2 regions of the Mesorhizobium erdmanii genome follow, and region 1 is predicted to be linked to the other one. Evidence: predicted binding sites of a transcription regulator. Region 1 holds the regulator's gene; the other holds the start of a gene.
The links. The regulator PhoB, encoded in region 1, activates phosphate uptake and scavenging genes when phosphate is short. The targets are predictions, from matches to a motif close to TGTCATNNANCTGTCAT.
Positions count from the first base shown of each region.

Region 2: EB233_RS04075 (PhoX family protein) is a predicted target of PhoB. The motif match lies at 2,311-2,327, and genes of this name have one in related genera.

Region 1 is NZ_CP033361.1:1,477,437-1,481,858, forward strand. Features, by position in the region: gene pstA (phosphate ABC transporter permease PstA) at 1-80, shown strand, start outside; gene pstB (phosphate ABC transporter ATP-binding protein PstB) at 77-880, shown strand; gene phoU (phosphate signaling complex protein PhoU) at 906-1,613, shown strand; gene phoB (phosphate regulon transcriptional regulator PhoB) at 1,735-2,424, shown strand; gene EB233_RS07135 (ROK family protein) at 2,684-3,925, opposite strand; gene xylF (D-xylose ABC transporter substrate-binding protein) at 4,197-4,422, shown strand, end outside.
Region 2 is NZ_CP033361.1:863,266-867,687, reverse strand. Features, by position in the region: gene EB233_RS04080 (hypothetical protein) at 1-115, opposite strand, end outside; gene EB233_RS04075 (PhoX family protein) at 247-2,250, opposite strand; gene EB233_RS04070 (hypothetical protein) at 2,523-3,194, shown strand; gene EB233_RS04065 (response regulator) at 3,393-4,055, opposite strand; gene EB233_RS04060 (sensor histidine kinase) at 4,052-4,422, opposite strand, start outside.

The DNA of each region.
Region 1 (4,422 bases):
GCGCACTCATAATCACATTGACGGTTCTCGCGCTCAGCATCTTCGCGCGCAGCCTGACCGGACGCAGAGAGGACAAATGAGCCAGATGTTGTCTCCAGACATGACGATCGCCGCCGAGGCGGTGGCCAAGGCCAAGATCGAGGTCAAGAACCTCAACTTCTACTATGGCCAGTCGAAGGCCCTGAAGGACATCACGCTGTCGCTGCCCGAGCGCAGCGTCACCGCCTTCATCGGGCCTTCGGGCTGCGGAAAGTCGACGCTGCTGCGCGTCTTCAACCGCATCTACGAGCTCTATCCCAAGCAGACGGCCGAAGGCCAGGTGCTGCTCGACGGCCAGAACGTTCTCGATCGTTCGCAGGACCTCAACCTGCTGCGTACCAAGATCGGAATGGTGTTCCAGAAGCCGACACCGTTCCCGATGTCGATCTATGAGAACATCGCTTTTGGCGTCAGGCTCTACGAGAAGATCAGCAAGGCCGAGATGGATGGCCGTGTCGAGCAGGCGCTGAAGCGTGCGGCACTGTGGACCGAGGTCAAGGATAAGCTCAACGCCAGCGGCCTCAGCCTGTCGGGCGGCCAGCAGCAGCGGCTGTGCATCGCCCGTACCGTGGCGGTGAAGCCGGAAGTCATCCTGCTCGACGAGCCGGCCTCGGCACTCGATCCGCTGTCGACCGCCAAGATCGAGGAACTGATCGACGAGCTGCAGGCCGACTACACGATCGTCATCGTCACCCACAACATGCAGCAGGCGGCGCGCGTCTCGAAGCAGACCGCCTTCATGTATCTGGGCGAGCTGGTCGAGTTCGACAAGACCGAGAAGATCTTCACGTCGCCTCGCGAGAAGCGCACGCAAGACTACATCACCGGCCGCTTCGGCTGATCGCACGCATACGAGGACCAGAATCATGGCCGAACACACGGTTGCAGCCTTCGACGAGGATCTCGGACAGATCAGCAGGCTGATCAGCGACATGGGCGACCTCGCCGGCTCGATGGTTGGCGGCGCCACTAAGGCGCTGCTGAATTCCGACAATGCTCTCGCACAGCGCGTGGTCTCCGACGACGCCATCATGGACGCGCGCCAGCGCGAACTCGACGACCGCGCCATCACGCTGATCGCCAAGCGCCAGCCGATGGCCGACGATCTGCGCCATGTCGTCGGCTCGATCCGCATGGCCGGCGACCTCGAGCGCATCGGCGACCTTGCCAAGAACATCGCCAAGCGCGTCGGCACCGTTGGCCTCAGCGCGACGCCGCGCGACCTGTCGCATTCCATCGACGCCATGGCGCAGCTGGTGCTGATCCAGGTGCAGGGCGTGATCGAGGAGTATGCGGCGCGCGATGCCGCCGCACTGGCGAAGCTGCGCGCCGACGATGAGCGCATCGACGTCAAATATACCTCGGTCTTCCGCGAATTGCTGACCTACATGATGGAGGATCCGCGCAACATCACGGCTTGCACGCATCTGTTGTTCTGCGCCAAGAATCTCGAACGCATCGGCGATCACGTGACCAACATCGCCGAGAACGCATATTACGTGCTGACCGGCACGCAGCTGCCCGCCAATCGTCCCAAGCAGGACGAAACGGCGATGTCGGCGCCGGCGGCCTGAACGCTAGAGCGGCTCATCGTTTCGAGGAAACGCCAAACCGCTCTATCTCTTTGTTTCACGCAATTCCGGACGGAAAACCGCTACACACTTTTCCTGGAATTGCTTTGGAGGTGACCAGTCGATGATCGCGCCACGCATCATGGTGGTGGAGGACGAGGAGCCGCTGGGGGTGCTGCTCCGCTACAATCTTGAATCCGAAGGCTATCAGGTCGAGGTGGTGCCGCGCGGCGACGAAGCCGAAATCCGCCTGCAGGAGAACGTGCCCGACCTTCTGGTGCTCGACTGGATGGTGCCGGCGGTGTCCGGCATCGAACTCTGCCGGCGCCTGCGGATGCGGCCCGAGACCGAGCGGCTTCCGATCATCATGTTGACGGCGCGTGGCGAGGAAAGCGATCGCGTGCGCGGCCTTTCCACCGGCGCCGACGACTATCTGGTCAAGCCGTTCTCGACGCCGGAATTCATGGCCAGGGTCAAGGCGCTGCTGCGCCGCGCCAAGCCGGAAGTTCTGTCCAGCGTGCTCAAGGTCGGCGACATCGTGCTCGACCGCGAATCGCACCGAGTCTATCGCAAGAAGAGCGAGATCCGGCTCGGGCCGACCGAGTTCCGCCTGCTCGAATTCATGATGCGCCATCCCGGCCGCGTGTTCTCCCGCAGCCAACTGCTCGACAATGTCTGGGGCGAGACGATCTATATCGACGAGCGCACCGTGGACGTGCATGTGGGCCGCCTGCGCAAGGCTGTCAACAATGGCCGTATGCCAGACGTCATCCGCACCATTCGCGGCGCCGGGTATGCGATCAGGGAAGATTGACTGCTGGCGTTTTTGATGGGCCGAGGTGCCCAACGCTTCGTCATCCACGAGCGAAGCGGACGCGCAGACCCGAGGATCCATGCCGCGACTTTGACGTGTTGCCACTGCGTAGAATTCTGCACCGCCGCGTCCCTCGGTCGACGTAACGGAATGGATCATTGGGTCTTCGCGACGGAGCTTCGCTCCTGCTTCGCCCAAGGATGATGACATCCGGGAAGCTGCAGCCAATCTCGAATGGCGGCGATGCCCTTCGCAAGGCCTACGCCACGTTCTTGCCCGAACCCGCTCGCCCCTGCACGCCCGGGGCGAAAATCTCCTGGTCGACGAAGGTCAGCGCGCGCATCGCGCAGCCTTCGCGGATAAGCGGCAATTCGTTTGGTTCAGTATCGAACGAAATCGATTTCGAGTGCTGGCCGCCGGCGGTCTGGGCGATGGCCTCGCGTAGCGCGGGCTCGATCAGGTCGAAGGCGGCGGCACTGACGCCGACCATGGCGACGGGCGCGGGATCGATCAGCGCGAACAGGCTGCCGAGGCCATAACCCAGCGCTTCGCCGGCCTTGCGATATGCTTCGCGCTCGGGGCCAGCTCTTTCGCGCGCCGTGGCCGCCAGGGTCCGCATGTCCGCGTCGCTGACGTCGACCGGCTCGGTGTCCTCGCCGAGCTGCTTGGCATTGCGCCAGATGGCGTAGTTGCCGGCATAGGCCTCGACGCAGCCGCGGCGTCCGCAGCGGCAGAGCGCGCCGCCGGGCCGATGGATCATGTGGCCAAACTCGCCGCCCGAGGAATGGGTGCCGGTGAACAGCTCGCCCTTCAGCACCAGCCCCATGCCGATGCCGTGAGACAACAGGATGGCGATGAAGTCGTCGCGGTAGCGCTCGGGGTCGCGCCAGCGCAGCGCCACCGCCATCATGTTGCAGTCGTTTTCCATGGTGGCGGGGATGCCGAACTCGGCTTCGAGTATGTCGGCGAAGGCGATGTCGGTCTGCGGCGTGATCGGCGACCACAGCATGGCCCGGGCCTCGGTGTCGGTGATGCCCTGGATCGCCAGCGCGATGCGGGCGACGCTGCGCACGTCGATATCGGGATCGGCGAGGCGCCGTCGTACGATAGCCGTGCATTCGCCGATCAGCGCCTCGCGCGACATGGTCAGCGTGTCCAGGCGGCGCTGTTCCTCCGATATCACCTGGCCGGCATAGTCGATGACGGCGACAGAAAGGAAATTCAGCGAAAGCACCACGGTCATGACGGTCGCGGCCTCCGGATTGAGGCCGAGGCCGACCTGCGGCCTGCCGCGTTTGAGCGAACCCACCTCGCTCGGCTTGCCTTCGGCCAGGATGCCTTCGCCGATCAGGTCGGAGGAAATTGCCGATATGGTCGAATGGCTGAGGCCGGTGGTCGCGGCGATCTCGGTGCGCGAGGGCCGGCCGGCCCGACGCACGGCCGCGATCACCATGGCGCGGTTGCGCCGGCGCAGATCGTCGTGGCGGATTCCGACCGACATGCTTTTCCACTTCCTCCCCGTCGCGGCGGTTCTTCCTGCCCCTCGAACACTGCCGACAACAGGTCAAATACTGGCAGAAGCGGCCGCTGCTGTCATTTATTTATTGCGGGGCTCGAAAAAAAGTTGCAGGCCCCTCAAAATCCATCAGAATCGATGTTGACAGCGTTTCGGCGATGCATCAGTATTTTTTTTGAGGCTCGAAAAAATAGAGCTTCTGTGCCGGCCTTTGGGCCAGTTTGGTCGCGCCTTACGCGGCGCAGGGAGGAATATCATGAAAAGATTCACGGCCGCCATCCTGGCGGGTGTCGCCATGTCGCTGACGCTTGCGTCGGTCGCGCAGGCGAAGGACAAAGTCATCGGCGTATCGTGGTCGAACTTCCAGGAAGAACGCTGGAAGACTGACGAGGCCGCGATGAAAAAGGCGATCGAGGCCGCCGGCGACAAGTACATTTCGGCCGATGCACAGTCCAATCCCGGCAAGCAGCTTACCGATGTCG
Region 2 (4,422 bases), 610 kb from region 1:
CCTCGGCCGATTCGGGATGCGCTTCGCGTCGTCGGCAGGCCCCGTCGAAAACGCGTTGCAATTTGGCGACGTCGTCGGGCTTGAGCAAGCCACGGTCATAGATGGACTTCGGCATGGCGGTCTCCTGAAGGAGGAGTTAGGGCGCCATGTGTAAATTGCCAATCTTTCCCGAGGCTTGAAGGTTCCGCGCAAGAACGAGGGACCTTGGATTGCCAAGGCCCCTTATGCAGAGAGCCCTCGCTGGCGTCAGACCGCGATCTTGCCGCCGCCCTGCCTGGTGATGGCGACGACGGACGGCCGCACCGGCATGTCGGGCTTGAAGTCGGGCCAGCGGGTCGACGGGTCTTCATAATAGGACGGGCGGCCAAAACCGTCCCAGTCCTCGCCGCCATCGCCCGGATGCTGGACGGCGACGAAGGCGGTCTGGTCGTCGGGTGCAAACAGCGGGCCGCACATTTCGGCGCCGATCGGCACGCGGAAGAACAGCTTCGAGGTCGCCCGCGCGGCACCCTCCGTGTCGACCGCCCACAGGCCGTCGGTGCGGCCGGTGGCCTTCGGGCCCTGGCCGTCGGTGGCGACCCACAGGCGACCCGCCGAATCGACCGCGCAATTATCGGGCATGCCGAACCACCCATTGGCTGTCGTCGCCGTCGAGAAGGTGGCGCCGACATCGGCAACCGAGGGATCGCCGCATTTCAGCAGCACTTCCCACTTGCCCTTGGCGGCAGTGAAATCGCCATCGGCCTCGGTGATCTCGATAATGTGGCCGAAGGCATTTTCGGCGCGCGGGTTGGCGGCATCGACCTGATCGGCCTTGCGCTTCGAATTGTTGGTCAGCATGACATAGACCTTGCCGTTGACGGCGTTGGGCTGGATGTCCTCGGGCCGGTCCATCTTGGTGGCACCGAGCAGATCGGCGGCGCGCCGCGTCTCGATCAGCACGTCGGCCTGGCCGGCAAAGCCGTTTCCTGCCGTCAGCGGCCCCTGGCCGAAGACGATCGGCAGCCATTCGACCGTGCCGTCCTCGGCGAATTTGGCGACATGCAGCGTGCCCTCGTCGAGCAGGTCCTTGTTGGCCGCGCGGTCGCTGGCATTGAAGCTGCCCTTGGTGACGAATTTGTAGACATAGTCGAAACGCTCGTCGTCGCCCAGGTAGAAGACGACGCGGCCATCCTTGGCGACGATCGATTCGGCGCCCTCATGCTTGAAGCGGCCCATGGCGGTGCGCTTCCTGGGCGTCGAGGTCGGATCGTTGACGTCGACCTCGACGATCCAGCCGAAACGATTGGGTTCGTTGGGTTCCTTGGCGAGGTTGAAGCGGTCGTAATGCGCGCCCCACTCATAGGCGCCTTCCGGAATGCCGAGGCGCTTGTAGTTGGCGGCTTCCTCGTGGCCTTCCGGCAGCTCGCCGGAGAAATAGCCGTGGATGTTCTCCTCGGCCATCACATAAGTGCCCCACGGCGTGACGCCGCCGGCGCAATTGTTGAAAGTGCCGAACACCTTCGTGCCGGACGGATCGGCTTTGGTCTTGACGCGGTCATGGCCGGCGACCGGGCCCGACAACATCATTTCGGTGGAGGAGGTGATGCGGCGGTTGAGCTTGCCGTCACGCACCACTTGCCATTTGCCACCATCCTTGCGGATCTCGACGATGGTGCCGCCATGCGCCGCCATCTCCACATCGACCTGCTCCTTCGACAGCGGCGCGACCTCGGCCTTCTTCTTCCCGTCCTTCTCGACGATCGAAACGATGCCGGGGAACATCAAATGCGGGTTGGTGTATTCATGGTTGACCACCAGCAGGCCGTGCTCGGCCGAGCCGTCGATCGCGATATAGCCGACATAGTCGTTGTTGTAGCCGAATTGCCTGGCCTGCGCTTCGGCCGACTGCTTGGTCGGGTCGAAGTCAGGCGAATCGGCGAACAGTGGATCGCCCCAGCGCAACAGCACATCGGCGTCGTAGCCCGGCGCGACATGGTGCTTGTCGTCGATGCCGGCCTGAAGTTCGTCGAACTGGAAGGCAGAGCCTTCCGCGGCGCGGGCATCGTCTGCGGCGATCATGGCCAGCGGGCTGACGGTCGCGGCGATCGCCGAGACGGCGAGCGATCCCTTCAGAAAACCCCGGCGTGAGAACCGCGCCGCGATGATTTCGCCCATGGTTCGGTTGTCGGTGGGGTTGATGGCCGGTCCTTCATTTTCCTCGAGCTGGCTGGTGCGGAAGCGGGCGTCGGGGGAGCGATGATCGGTCATGAGGGCCTCTGGCTTTGGAGTGGCTGGAGCGTGTTGCCTGTGGACCCTTACGGCAGGTCGATCACATTTTCGTGACATCTTACAAGCTCCAATGTTCTGGGCGAGGCCGCCCGTCACCCATGACATCGGACTTTAGTCCAAGCTTGTGCTTCCAAAGGTCCTGGAGGACAAACGCAACGGTCGGAGGTCGCTTCCGGTCACTACAGCTTTCGGCGATGTTGCTGGTTGCAACGTTGGGGTGGGCGCGCCGGCTCAATCGACGGAGATTCATGATGCACGGATCGATCACGGCCCGTTGGGGCCGGCTGACGCTTGTTTCGGCGGCTGCCCTGGCGCTGGCCATCGCCCCCTATCGAATTTCCCTGCACGGCTCCGCCCCCGGAATCGACGCTCTCGCCGCACAGGCCGCCAAGGGCGGCAATGGCGGTGGCAACAACGGCAACGGCAACGGCAACGGCGGCAGTAACGGCGGCGGTAGTAACGGCAACAGCAGCAGCAGCGGTAGCGGTAGCGGTGGCAACAGCGGTAGCAGCGGTAGCGGCGGCAACAGCGGCAGCGGCGGTAGCGGTGGCAACAGCGGCAGCGGCGGTAGCGGTGGCAACAGCGGCAGCGGCGGTAACAACGGCAATGGAGACGGCGGCAACAGCGGTGGCGGCAACGGCAACGGCAATGGCAGCGGCGGCAATTCCGGAACGGACGGCGGTGACGGCAGTGGCACCGACTCTGGATCTGGCACCGGCGAGGGCGGCGCCAGCACCAGCCATGTCAATGCCGCGACCGGTGATAAGGTCAGCTTGGACGGCGGCAAGATCACCGTCACGCATCCCAATGGCATGACCGAAAAGATCGAGAACGGCCGTTTCAGGATGAAGGATGCGCTGGGTCGCACGATCATCGACCGCCGGGTCACGCCGGCCGATTTCAGCCGTCTCAAGGCCTTGTGAGGTTGGTCAACAGGCAATGACCAGCTTCACACGTCACCTCCGCCGCCCCCGGCGGAGGTGACCTCGTTTTGTCCGGCCCACGCGCGGGCCTGACTTTCCCTGGAGCAATTCCAGGAACAGTGTGAGCGGTTTTCCGTCCGGATTGCCTGAGAACATGGAGTAGAGCGGATCGCCGTTTCCGCGAAACGGTGAAACGCTCTACGAGCGGTTCCTGTCCCGGTCGCGCAACTCGCGCATCATGAGCGCCGCTTCGGTGCGGTTTCGCACATTGAGTTTCGACAGCACCCCGGTCATGTGGTGCTTGACTGTCTTCTCCTGCAGCTCCAGGCGCAAGGCAACCTCCTTGTTGCTGAGCCCCTCCGCCACCAGCCGCAGGATTTCCGTCTGTCGTTCGGTCAGTTGCCGCAGCCGGTCCGCCACGCCGTCGGCAGGCTGCGGAGATTGGAGATCGGAAAGCAGCCGCGCCGACAGCATGGGCGAAAGATAGCTCTCGCCCGCCGCCACGTTGTGCAGGATGTCGGAAAGCGCGCGCGATCCGACACCCTTGAGGATATAGCCTTGCACCCCTGCGTTAAGGGCTTTGGTTACATCGGCATTGGCCTCGGAAACGGTCAGCATCACGATCTTCTGGGCGGGATGGTCGGCAAGGATGCTTGTGACCGCGGCCAGGCCGCCGCCCGGCATGGAGATGTCGAGCAGAAGTATGTCGGGCTGCATCGTCGAGGCGATGCGTTCGGCATCCTGCGCTGTCGCACCTTCGCCGACGATCTCGAAGCCGCCGAGTTCCGACAGGCTGCGCGTGACGCCTTCGCGAAACAGCGGATGATCGTCGACAATAGCGATGCGAATGACACCAATCATGCTTGTTCCTCAACCGACAGACGGATCACCAATCGCGTGCCTTGCGCTCCGGTCAAGGTCTCGAACTGGCCGCCAATGCTTTCGACCCGCTCCCTGAGGCCGGCGAGCCCCAGCCCCTCGACCCGTGCCGGATCGAAGCCCGGCCCGCCGTCCGACACTTCGACAAAAAGCCTGCCATTCTTCATCCCGGCCCGCACCGCCTGATCCTTGGCCCGTCCGTGGCGATAGGCATTGTTCAGCCCTTCCTGCACGAATCGATAGATGCTGATCTTCTCGGAAGGGCCGGTTTCGGGCAATTGCCTGGGCAGGGTGAGCGCCACCGACGTCCCCGTCCGGCGCTCGTGTTCGTCGACGGCCAGCCGCAATA